Regions from separate parts of the Oceanobacter antarcticus genome, predicted to be linked through region 2. Evidence: predicted binding sites of a transcription regulator. Region 2 holds the regulator's gene; each other region holds the start of a gene.
What was found. Region 2 encodes FliA, which starts transcription of late flagellar genes. Its sites were predicted from a motif close to CTAAAGTTNNNNNNNNNNCNGCCGATA; they were not measured.
Positions count from the first base shown of each region.

Region 1 (3,149 bases), on a different contig from region 2:
TATCTGCCAGTACCGCGTTCAGCAGTACGGATTTGCCATCCTCAGAAACAGCGGCTTCAACCTTGCCCGCCAGTGATGCGTTACCCGCAATCTGGCTGTTCAATTCATCAGCAAACGATTGTGCGGTTGTATAAGTGCCAGCTGAAAGCGTCAGATCAGTACCCGCAGCCGCCGCAACCGAACCGGTACCGGAACCAGTCAGGCCCAGACGTACGGTATTACCACCAGCAATAGAGTTCACGCCGTCAAAAATAAAATCCATCTTGCTTTGGGCGTAATTGCCGCCATCGGTACCAGACGTTTCCGATGTCGCAGTGGCAATATCCATATTGGCGCTGCCAGAGCGAGCAACGACATTGGCATCCGCCCCTACTTCGGTCGTGGTGAACGTCAGGCTGCCATCATCATTAGCAGATGCGGCGACCAGGGCATTACCATCGGCATCCTGGAAGTTGGCGTCGTTGGCAATGGCATTATTGATGTGCAAAGCCAGGTCTTCGGCATTGTCATACGTGCCGACACTGCCCGTGCCACCATTGGCAGAAGGATCGTAGCTAGAATCCAGCGTCAGGGTCTGGAACCCAGAGTTATTGACGTTGAGTTCAAACGTATTGTTGGTTGCATTAACAGCCGTACCAGCGGCAATTGACATATCCGCCGTCGTAAAGGTAGCGGCTGACTCAGCAGACGAGATAGACGAAGTCGTCACCGTACTGGTAATCGCAGCCGCACGGCCGGAGTAAGTGCCCGCCGTCAGACCCGAGTTACGAATATCGCCGGTGCCAGTGCCCTGACCACCTTCAACTTCGATATCAGAGCCATCCTGAGAAATCAGCGTGAAACCACCGTAGCTGGTGCCACTGGAGAGACCAGTCGCTGCTTCGGTCAGGTTACCGGAAGTGCCCAGATCCACCGTGATATTACGGCCATCTTTCGCCTCCAGCGTCACACCGCCGCCATCACCACCGTCCGTAGCCACCACACCGGTCTGGTCAGACTTGGCGTTAATGGAAGAAATCACTGAATCGCGGTCGGCAGAGGTATCCAGCCCACCCGTTGCCAAACTGATATCCACGCCATTCAGCGTCATGGTACCGGAGGCCTGACCCGCCACCATCTCACTGCCAGACGCCACGTTAGTGTTCACTTCAGCCGTGACACCGGTTTCATCCGACTTGGCATTGATGGCGGCCACTTTGGCAATCGCCGACGCTTCACGGCCCGACACAGATGAAGTGTCATCACCGCTGCGGGAAGGATCAATCGCAGTACCATTAATAATCAGATCGCCGCTGCGCAAGCCGTTTTCATTACCCAGAGCGCTAACGCCATTAGCCTGACCCACACCGAGCTTGTCGGCGGTCAGTTCAGCAATCGAAACGTCCACCGTTTGACCGGCATTAGCACCAATCTGGAAGGTCGCAGAAAAAGAACCATCCAGCAGTTTACGACCGTTAAAATCGGTTTCTTCCGAAGTACGGGTAATTTCCGCTACCAGCTGATCCACTTCTGCCTGCAACGCCTCACGATCGACATCGGAGTTGGTCGAGTTGGCCGACTGAACCGCCAATTCACGAATACGCTGCAGGTTTTCGTTCACCGAACCCAACGCACCTTCTGCGGTCTGGGCCAGGGCGATACCATCACCGGCGTTACGAACCGCCACTCCCAGACCCTTGATCTGGGAAGTAAAACGGGTAGAAATGGCCAAACCGGCCGCATCATCTTTCGCACTGTTAATGCGAAGACCCGAAGACAGACGCTCCAGAGCCTGCTGATTCGCGGACTGTGACTTGTCCAGGTTGCGCTGGGCATTCAAGGACGCGATGTTGGTATTAATAATTTGGGGCATGGTCTATCTCCTATGAGAATCTGGAGCCACCACCATCGCTGATGGGTGTTTGGCAGTGCTCCGCCTAACAGTTTCATAGTCGTTAACGGCCCACCTTCAGAGTTCTTTAGAAGTTTTTTGATTGCCCCTCAGCCGGGGATTCTCCGTAGGGGGCGTAATCTGCTGGGCTGGGCTGGCCGGTCATGGCACAGTACCCACCCCTGACCTGTGATTGATTCTGAATTGCTCCATGAATAAAGCAAAACGTACCGAGATTTTCAGCCGCCTGAGAGCAGCCAACCCCGAACCAAAAACCGAGCTGGAATACAGCACCCCTTTTGAGCTGCTGATTGCGGTATTGCTGTCGGCCCAAGCGACGGATGTGTCGGTCAATAAGGCCACTCGCAAGCTCTATCCGGTGGCCAATACTCCAGAAACGTTGCGGGCACTGGGTGAAGAGGGTCTGAAGCAATACATCAAAACCATTGGTCTGTTTAACAGCAAGGCCAAAAACGTCATCAATCTCTGCGATATCCTGATCCATCAGCACCAGAGTCAAGTGCCTCAAACCCGTGAAGCGCTCGAAGCATTGCCCGGCGTTGGCAGAAAAACCGCCAATGTGGTGCTGAACACAGCGTTCGGCCAGCCAACTATTGCAGTCGACACCCATATTTTCAGAGTATCTAACCGTACCCGTATCGCACCGGGCAAAGACGTGGTTGAAGTGGAGCAACGGCTATTACGGCTGATACCGAAAGAATTTCAGCTCGATGCCCACCACTGGCTTATTTTGCACGGTCGTTATACCTGCATTGCCCGCAAGCCGCGCTGTGGTTCATGCTTGATAGAAGACCTGTGCGAATACAAACAGAAAACGTCGGACTGAACGGCTGCCTGGCAACGGGTTCAGAACACCCAACCGGATAAACAAGAGAGGTTCACCATGAGAATGCTGCACACCATGTTGCGAGTAGGCGACCTGCAACGCTCTATCGACTTTTATACCCAGGTGATGGGTATGGAACTGTTGCGTCAGCACGACAATAAAGATTACCAGTACACACTCGCCTTCGTTGGTTATCAGCCAGAAAGTGAAGGCGCTGTGCTGGAGCTGACCTATAACTGGGGCCAGAGCGAATATGACCTCGGCAATGCCTACGGCCATATTGCACTGGAAGTAGACGACGCTGCCGCAGCTTGCGATAACATTCGCGCCAGCGGAGGCAAGGTAACTCGCGAAGCGGGCCCGGTGGCCGGTGGTAAAACAGTGATTGCTTTTGTCGAAGACCCGGACGGCTACAAAATAGAACTGATCGAA
Region 1 is NZ_JBBKTX010000020.1:29,440-32,588, reverse strand. Features, by position in the region: gene WG929_RS15410 (flagellin N-terminal helical domain-containing protein) at 1-1,852, opposite strand, end outside; gene nth (endonuclease III) at 2,082-2,717, shown strand; gene gloA (lactoylglutathione lyase) at 2,775-3,149, shown strand, end outside.
Region 1: the regulator FliA is predicted to act here: its motif matches at 1,936-1,962, upstream of WG929_RS15410 (flagellin N-terminal helical domain-containing protein).

Region 2 (3,149 bases):
TTCTGAATTACCTGGCCGGTCAGATCCTGGAAATCCTGAGCCAGTAGAATTTCGGAGAGCTGATCTTTCAACTCGCCGGATTGCTGTTGACTGGTGGTCAAAAAAGCGTCGATATCCCGCGACAATACCCGGAATTCATCCGGCTTGAGTTCCTTGTTAAGAAATCGCTGCCATTGTTGCCCTAATGAACCGGCTCGATCCCGAATGGAAAGTGCCAACGGCATACCGGCATCCACCAGATCCATGGTGCGATTAGCCGACTTGTTGGTCATCTCGATCACGTACTCAAGTTTGTCGGTCGCACTTTCGATCTCTGACCCGGCACCCGGCGATTCAATATTGAGGTTTTTGATGGCTTCGTGCAGTGCTCTGGTGAGTCGACCAATTTCTTCATACAGGGTCTTATCCCGTACATCATTCAGCTGATTCACCAGGGACACCGCATGACTGACTTCGCCGCGCTCAATGCTTTCCACCATCGACTGCGCCAGGTTTTTCATTGCCAGGCTGGTCGACTGCGCCAGTGGTTGCGAATTGCTCTCGGACATGGGTAAACCCCGGAGTTAGCTTTCGACACGCTCAAAGATTTTTTCAATCTTTTCCTTGAGCACTGCAGCAGTAAATGGCTTCACGACGTAACCGTTCACACCAGCCTGAGCGGCCGCCACGATCTGCTCGCGCTTGGCTTCTGCGGTCACCATCAATACGGGCAAGCTTCGCAGTCGCTCGTCTGCCCTCACCTTTTTGAGCAGATCAATCCCCGTCATCCCAGGCATATTCCAGTCTGTTACCAGGAAATCGAAGTCACCTTGCTGCAACATCGGCAAGGCGGTTGATCCATCATCTGCTTCAGCAGTATTGGTGAAGCCCAGATCGCGCAGCAGATTTTTAACGATGCGTCTCATCGTGGAAAAATCGTCAACGATGAGGATTTTCATGTTCTTGTCCAAAACGACCTCCAATAGTCGACTTTTCTAACAAGCCGTTTCTGATGCCCATTGATACCCGTAGTACTCAAGGACTCTACTGCAAGTGTAGACCCAGTCTGACGGTTATCCAGCAAGCCTGGAGAGTTTCCTGTTGTCGCCATGGCCAACCACTAACAACCGCAATCCCTGCGGTTTCATGCTGTCGACAAGGGTATCGGCCAGACGGGGAATAACTGAATACAAGTGCTCTGTCGTAGCGCAGAAACAAGGGAAATTCAGCTTGCCCAGCCACCCAGTCGAGCCTTCAATCGATGGGCCGCCTGACTGTGAATCTGGCACACCCGGCTTTCACTCACTCCCAGTACGGCGCCTATTTCCTTGAGGTTGAGTTCTTCATCATAATAGAGCGATAACACCAGTTGCTCCCGCTCTGGCAGGCCACGAATGGCATCCGCCAGCTGCTGCTGAAAAGCCCCCCGTTCGATACTGTGGGATGGATCATCGTTGTTGGACAAGAGAGCATCGACGCCATCACTACCGTCGTTGTTTTCGAGCATTTCTTCATAGCTGAACAGTCGGCATCCAGCGCTGTCGCGCAGGATTGCGTGATAGTCGTCGGCACTCAGTCCCAGACGCTCAGCCACGTCACTGTCTTCCGCATCGCGGCCGGTTTCACCTTCTATTTGCTGGATCGCTTCACTGATCCGGCGGCTGTTGCGATGCACCGAACGTGGTGCCCAATCGCCCCGACGAATTTCATCCAGCATGGCACCCCGAATACGGATGCCTGCATAGGTTTCAAAGCTGGCGCCTTTGTCGCCATCGTATTTACGCGCCGCTTCCAACAAGCCAATCATGCCAGCCTGGATCAGATCGTTGACCTGCACCGAATCCGGTAGCCGTGCCATCATGTGGTGGGCGATACGCTTGACCAGAGTCGCGTGCTCATGCACACGCTCATCCACCTTGTGTTTTTCAACCTCGGTATAGGCGAGGCAACTGCTCCGATTCACAACTCACACTCCAACCTGTTGCTGCACCAGACGATCAACAAAAAACTCCAGATGACCCCGTGGTGTCGTTGGTAGTGGCCAGGCATCCACTTTTTTCGCCAGCGCCCGGAAGGCAATTGCCGCACGGGAACGGGGATAGGTTTCAATCACCGCTTTCTGACGCTGAACCGCACGCTTGACGGCGTCGTCCTGGGGAACCGCGCCGACATACTGCAAAGCCACGTCGAGGAAGCGATCCGTCACCTTGGTGAGTTTGGCAAATAGCGCATGGCCGTCTTGTGGGGTACGCACCATATTGGCGACGATACGAAAGCGGAACATGCCGTAATCCCGACTTAACAACTTGATCTGGGCGTAGGCGTCGGTAATCGAGGTGGGTTCGTCGGTCACTACCAGCAATACTTCCTGAGCCGCACACACAAAACTGAGCACGGTATCGGAGATGCCCGCTGCGGTATCAACGATCAAGACGTCGATATCGTCGCCCAGCTCACTGAAGGCCTGTATCAACCCGGCATGCTCCCTATTGTTCAGCTGCGACAGTTTCTGGGTGCCAGAGGCCGCCGGTACAATGCGAATACCGCCAGGGCCACGAACCATGATGTCACGCAGGTCACACTCCCCTGCCAGTACGTTTTCAATGGTGCGGGCGGAACTGATACCCAGCAGAATATCGATATTGGCCAATCCAAGGTCAGCGTCCAATACCACAACACGACGCCCCAGCTCTGCCAGTCCGATCGCCAGGTTGACGGAGACGTTACTTTTACCCACACCTCCCTTGCCACCGCTGACGGCAATGACTTGAACAGGATGATTTGCCATATTAATGAACTCCTTGTAGGGAACCGGTCTGGCGACGATTGGCCAGACTCATGGCCTCTGCCGCCTGCCAGCGGGTACGCGCCATACGCGCCATTTGCTCCGCCAGTCTGACTAACTTGCCAGCATCCGGATAATGCAGGTCATCGGGAATCTTCGGGCCATCCGCAATCATCACTAATGGCAACCGGGTCAGGGCTGCCACACTCATCGCAGGCCCAAGACTGAAACACTCGTCCAGTTTGGTAAAAATACAGCCCGCCAGTCCGGCCGGTTTAAAGTGTTCATAATTTTCCTGCAAGCAACGTCCCTGACTGGTCAACGGCAAGGTCAGCAAGCAGCGCATACGCGAACCACTGCCTTTACGGGTACAGGCCCGCTTCAA
Region 2 is NZ_JBBKTX010000021.1:61,092-64,240, reverse strand. Features, by position in the region: gene WG929_RS15960 (protein phosphatase CheZ) at 1-548, opposite strand, end outside; gene cheY (chemotaxis response regulator CheY) at 564-938, opposite strand; gene WG929_RS15950 (RNA polymerase sigma factor FliA) at 1,205-1,942, opposite strand; gene WG929_RS15945 (MinD/ParA family protein) at 1,946-2,767, opposite strand; gene flhF (flagellar biosynthesis GTPase FlhF) at 2,769-3,149, opposite strand, start outside.

Region 3 (3,149 bases), on a different contig from region 2:
CAAATCCACCAGTCGTTGGGTAATAACGTTTTGCTGCCCGACGGGCAGTGAGCCGTGACGCACTTCCATTTGTTGTACTTCTGCTCCTAGCGCTTGCAGCCGCTGGCGTAATGGCTGCAAGGCGGCGCTTAGCATGTGCCGGGTGTGCTGTTGGGAAGACCAGAAAGTGATGTCCAGCCTGGGCCAGCCCAGCTGGATCTCCACATCCAGCGGCCCAAATTGTTCCAGTTCGAAATGTAATTTGAGCTGCCACACCGGCTGGCGTTGTGCCGCCGCTGATGGCGGGCTGTGCTGGTGTTGGGCGTTGGGGTCGTCGCTGTTATGTGTGGGTGGTGAATGTGGGCTATTGGTGCTGGCCGCTTCGCTACTGCGTGGTTCTGGCGGACGTTGCTCGGCGCTGTGGGGAGAACCGTCTTGGCGTTGCACGTCAATCCGTACCTGCTGCAAGGCCTCACCGTCCTTTAACAGCAGCAAGGTCTGCAACAAGGAACGCGGCTCGCTGGCCATGTTGAGTTGCCGGGTTTCAATACCGGCCAACAGTTGTTTCAGCGGTCGGCTGAGGGGTGTTTCTGACGCCAGCGTCCAGCTTAATGGAATGGTGCGCGAGTGGTTGCCTTCCAGATCCAGAATACTCTGTGCCAGTACGGCCTTGAGGTTGGTCAGACTCGGCGTACGGTCGCTGACATGCGCTACTGCGGCGGCCATTTGCTGGCTGTAATTCTGGCTGATCTGCTGCAACGTTTGTTGTAATGGTTGTGGTGGCTGCTTGGCTGGCTGGCTCAATGGTAAGGGGGCTGTTTGCTCTGGCGTTGTCGTGGCTGCTGGCATCTGTGGTCGCGCTGGCGATAATGCCGCCAGGCGTTGCCATAGCTGCTCGGCGATACCTGACATTTTGCCGCTGCCGCTATTATCTGAGTTGCCTGGGCTGCTCACGGCGGCGTTCAGTTTGGCTAATAGCTGGGCTTCGTGAAAAACCCCGGATTGTTGAATGGCTGTTTTGATCGCGGCGGCATCACGGCCGCCTGCCTGTGGCAGCTGGTTATGCCATTGTTGTAACAACGCTTGCGTCTGCTGACTCAAACCGGGTGTCGTGGTGCCATTGTTTGATGGGGTGTTTGATGGGGTCGTCAGAGATGGGCTGACGGGTGTGGGCAAAGGGCGGTTGCCCTTGGGTTGGGCGGAGGACGGAGTTTGTAGCAGCTGCATCAGGACGCCGATGACATTCGTGCTTGTATTGGTTGTTGTGGTTATCGGGCTGGGTATCGTGCTGCTGGCTTGATTGCTGATCGGGTACGCAGGGCTGGTCAGTGTGGCCGTCGTAGGCTGTGCCGGTTGTGAGGCGGGAGGTTGCAGGGGTAAGCGCGAGGCCAGCAGGCGGGCAATAGCCTGTTCCGGTGGGACTGATGTGGACTGGGACGGCTGGCCGCTGTGTTGTTGGGCATCCGCTTTGATCACCGTCAGTGCTGGCCCCGGTTTGAGAACCATGGTCAGGCGTGTTCCCGGTGCAAAATCCTGTTCGCTGTTCACCGTCAGCTGTTGATCCGCCACGGCCAATGTCAGGGTGTAGCGTCGGGCGGTAGTGTCGGCAGAGGGTGTGCTGGTTAATACCCGCGCCTGTATCACCGGCTCGCGCCGTGCGGGTGTCTCCAGCGCGGTACGTTGCAGTAAATCGCTTGTAATCAGCGGCCTCACGCCAGGCTCCCGTCCAGGCTTGGCTGGTAGCGCTCAGTGTCAGTGCCAATCGGGTAACACGTCGGCCTGAATCGGATCATCGGTTACCTCCCGCATAGGTTGAGGGCGCATCTGTCAATGACTGCGTGTATTAATGACTGTGCGTCGAAACGACGGCGCTGACAATCGACTCAAAATACGCATTGATAAACTCGGTTTTGCCTTGTCCTGTCATCGCTCGCTACCTTTTTGGCTGTACCCTGTTATCGGCGCTTGAGGCAGGATCTGAAGTGCGTCTGATGAATGAGACAAATTGATCGAATGACCCATCCGGTCAAGCCACAGTCTGTACGGTTTTTGTATATAATGCGCCCGCCATTATTGGCAGTGGCAACTGATTTGGCACAACTACCGGGGTTTGAATGGCGAATCGTTATAGCGATAACAGCGTGTCTCTGAGCGCAACTCAGTTGTATTGTGAGCGCGATGACCGGGTGTTGTTCGATCGTCTGAACCTGGCCGTCAATAATGGCGATTTATTACAGCTGGCCGGCCCTAATGGTGCCGGTAAAACCACCTTGTTGCGGTTGCTTGCCGGTTTGAATCGCGATTTTGACGGGGCGTTGCAGTGGCATGGCCAACCGCTATCCGTCGTTTTTTCCGATTACGCCCGTCAACGTCTGTATCTTGGCCATCTGGCAGCGATCAAGCGGGGGCTGACGCCGCTGGAAAATTTGCGCTGGCTGGTCAGCCCATGGATGTCTGCGGAATCTGCGGCGGTGATTACCGATGATGATCTCTGGCGGGCGCTGGAGGCGGTCGAACTGGGCGGCTATGAAGAGACGCCTTGTAATCAGCTGTCGGCAGGGCAGCAGCGCCGCGTCGGCTTGTCGCGTCTGGCGATTGTATCGGCACCGTTGTGGATTCTGGATGAGCCGTTTACGGCGCTGGATATTGCCGGTGTTGCCTGGCTTGAAACACAGATCCAGCAGCATGTTGCCCGCAATGGCGCGGTCATTATTACCAGTCATCATGCCTTGCAGAATATACCGTCGCTCACACGTCTGGATCTGGGTGAACTGGCGTTGGCGGGAGGACTCTCATGAGCCTGGTCGTCGCGACCATTAAGCGGGACTTGCTGCTGGCCGGGCGAAATCCCGGTGAGTGGCTCAACCCCTTGATGTTTTTTTTAATGGTGGTGGCGATGTTTCCGCTGGCGGTGGATCCGGATCCTGACTTTCTGGCGCGTATTGCCGGTGGTGTGATCTGGGTGGGTGCCTTGCTGGCGACCTTGCTGTCGCTCGATGCGCTCTACAAGGCGGATGTCGAGGACGGCACTCTGGAACAGTGGCTGGCGTCGGGTGAGTCGCTTTATCTGTTGGCACTGGCCAAGGCTCTGGTGCATTGGCTCTGCAGCGGTTTGCCGCTGACGTTGATGGCGCCGGTGTTGGGATTGATGATGGCGCTGCCTGATGACG
Region 3 is NZ_JBBKTX010000007.1:120,079-123,227, reverse strand. Features, by position in the region: gene fliK (flagellar hook-length control protein FliK) at 1-1,692, opposite strand, end outside; gene ccmA (cytochrome c biogenesis heme-transporting ATPase CcmA) at 2,094-2,777, shown strand; gene ccmB (heme exporter protein CcmB) at 2,774-3,149, shown strand, end outside.
Region 3: the regulator FliA is predicted to act here: its motif matches at 1,936-1,962, upstream of fliK (flagellar hook-length control protein FliK).

Region 4 (3,149 bases), on a different contig from region 2:
AAGTTGTCGTTGCTGTCATCAATCGACACCGCAGTACTGAAATCCAGACCCGCGACACGGCCGCCCTGATACATTGCCTGGGTGGCCAGCTGGGTGACATGGACATCGTAGCTGCCTGGTTGAGTATTGATCGAGTCGTTGACGTAAGTTACCTGACTGTCGGTGGTCAGACCCGACTTGGCCAGAATACTGGCAACGGCACGGCGGTCGGACGTGATCGCCTCGTTAAACGTGGTTTGATCAAAATAGAGCAAATAATCGTTGTCCTGATCGGTATTGACCCCGAGTTCCGTCAACGAGCGGAAAGCAGACCCCGACAACCCGGCAATCGGTTGGCTGATCAGTGACCGTACCTGATACTGGATCGAGCGTATGGTGGAGTCTCCCAGCAACAACCCGGCCTGTTCGTTGGCCGAATCGTAGGTGCTGAGCTCGTCGCTGAACTGCTTGAAGGTATTATAGGCATCGACAAATGCCTGAAGGTTTTCTGATAGCTGCTCCACATCTGCGGCCACCGTCACCGTCACCGTATTGCCGACATCGGCATTTTGCAGATTCAGCGTAACGCCCTTCACCACTTCATCCACGGCGTTGCTGCTGCGGGTAATATTCAGGCCATTGACCCGTAGCTGAGCGTCTTGTCCGGTGCTGGTTTCTTCCAGGGACGAATAGGCGCCCTGGGAAGCATTAAACGCTAACGCCGACAAACCTGTGGTTAACTCGGCCCCGGAGCTGTCCAGCGCTTGAATCCGCATGGCTTGCTCTTTACCGGTGTCGGCCGAGGTCATCAGCAGGCGGTAACCACTGCCGTCGTTGATAATAGATGCCGTCACACCCATATCGGCGCTGTTAATGGCATCACGAATGCCACTCAGGGTGCGATTGGAATTGTCGATCGAAATGGTCGTACCGGGTTTGTCCGGGTTCACATCCTGTCCGGTCAGGTTGCCATCGGTGTCGTAGCTGTTTTCACCAAAGGTGAAGACCAGTTTGCCAGTGCCAACGATTTCATCAAAACTGGTGTAACGGTCACTGGCCAGAGAATGAGCTCTGGCGGTATTGAGTACCTCAATGGTATAGCTACCAGGTTCGGCCACGCTGGAAGTGGTCGCGGTAAGAATATCCTCGTTGGAAGACGTCGCCACAGTGGCATTCGCCAACGACGGACTGGCCAGCTTGCTCACAGCGGAATCAAGCGTTGAAAGCTGCGACTGTATTTCGCCATAAGCGGTAATTTTGGCTTCTACCAACTGCTGTTTTGAATCCAGCCTCAGATCCGCGGCCTCGCGCTCGGCATTGATAATGTTTTCCACCAGCTCGGTGGTCAACACGCCAGATCCCAGGCCCAGCGACTCAATAGATGCCATCAGTAACTCCCGCTGGCCATATTCGACCACTCATAAAAAAACCCACACTGACGTTATCGGTCAGTGCGGGTTTTTCTTGAGCCGGGGAATCCCGGATCCTGTTTGTCGCCTAGACCTGGGCACTGAACAATAACGATGGTTCCTCATCATTCAATTTTTGCGCCAGTTCAAGGGCCAGTTCACTGGGAATCTGGCGAATCAGTTCTTCGGACTGCTTGTCGTAAACCCGAATAATAGTCTCGCCGCTGCTTTCATCCAGTTGAAAGTCCAGTGTCCGTTCCGATTGCTGCACGTATTCGTTAATACGAGAGATGGCTTCTTGCACCTGCTGCTGGTCAGGAACGGCGCTTGACTGCCCCTTGTTGCCAGCGGCTGGCAAGTCTTTGCCGGTTCCGGTTGTACCCAGTGGACTCTGGCCGTTGTTGTCACGATACATGGTGGCAACGTTGGTAGGGATTCTGGTGGTTGAATTCACGTTAATGTCGCTCATGTGGTTCACCTCACGGTCTTGAAACGATCAGTGGTGGCCGTCAGGCCACCACGTCTGTGGGTTAACCCAGCAGAGACAGAACTTGCTGACCTGCAGCGTTCGCCTGAGCCAGAACGGAAATACCTGCCTGCTGCAGCACCTGGGTGCGAGACATCTCGGCTGTTTCTGCCGCAAAGTCTGCATCCTGAATCCGCGAGTTGGCCGCATTCAGGTTTTCCGAGGTCACTTGCAAGTTACTCACGGTGGATTCCAGACGGTTCTGGATCGCACCGAGATCAGCACGCTGGGAAGCCACCTGTTCGATCGCATTGTCGACTGACTTGATCGCCGACTGAGCGCCTTCGAAGGTCGAGATGTCGATATCTTTCAGATACTGGCCATCTTCACCACCGCCGTACGTGCCCGCTTGCAAGCCCAGAGCCGACAGCTCATCAGCACCGTTCTCACCATTACTGACTTCAATCGCACTGGCTGAAGTCAGCGTTACGGTTGAATAGGTCGTGCCGGCAGTATTCGCGTAGGTCGAGGAGGTACCCGACAGATCCGCTTCACCCACTCCGGCTTCATCGGCGCTTAAACCAATGGCGTTACCAAAGTTGCTGGAATCAAAACCCGCCGCTGCGTTAGTGGATGCCTTGTTGTCGATGGCCACCGAAATGTTACGGCCATCGGCAGCGGTCAGGGTGATCGACTCACCGTTATCTTCCGCCATCACACCGGTCTGACCGGATACCGAGTTGATTGCATCGATCGCGGTTTGACGGTCACGTCCTTCATCACCGGTCAGATTGATCGCCGTGGTTTCGACGTTATTGATTATCACCGTACCGGTCGATCCGGCAGCCGCTTTGTCCAGCAGACTGGTATCACCACCACCGTTCATCGTGGTGGCATTCACTTCAGCGGTCACCCCGGTTTCTGCGCTCGACTTGTTGATCGCAGCGGCTACGGCGATACCACCGGCAGCGGCATCACTGGTCAAGGCGACAGTATCGGAGGCAGTATCATCCCTGGCATTGGCACCCTGAATAGACGTACCGTTAATCACCAGATCGCCGTTTTCCATAGCGTTTGGCGTCACCGCCTGGGTGACTTCACTGCCAGAGACAAAACCACCTTCGATAGCAAACGTGCCGTTAGTGACATCCACTTCGGAACTGGCACCAGTACTACCAGAGGTGAACACCAGGCTGCTATTGTCTGCCGATACACCCACTGTCATCGCCGGTACTGTAGTACCTGAAGCCGTTGTGGTAATCGCACCAGCGTCACCTACCCCGGTGTCGGCAATA
Region 4 is NZ_JBBKTX010000020.1:33,592-36,740, reverse strand. Features, by position in the region: gene fliD (flagellar filament capping protein FliD) at 1-1,367, opposite strand, end outside; gene WG929_RS15415 (flagellar protein FlaG) at 1,477-1,857, opposite strand; gene WG929_RS15410 (flagellin N-terminal helical domain-containing protein) at 1,919-3,149, opposite strand, start outside.
Region 4: the regulator FliA is predicted to act here: its motif matches at 1,422-1,448, upstream of fliD (flagellar filament capping protein FliD).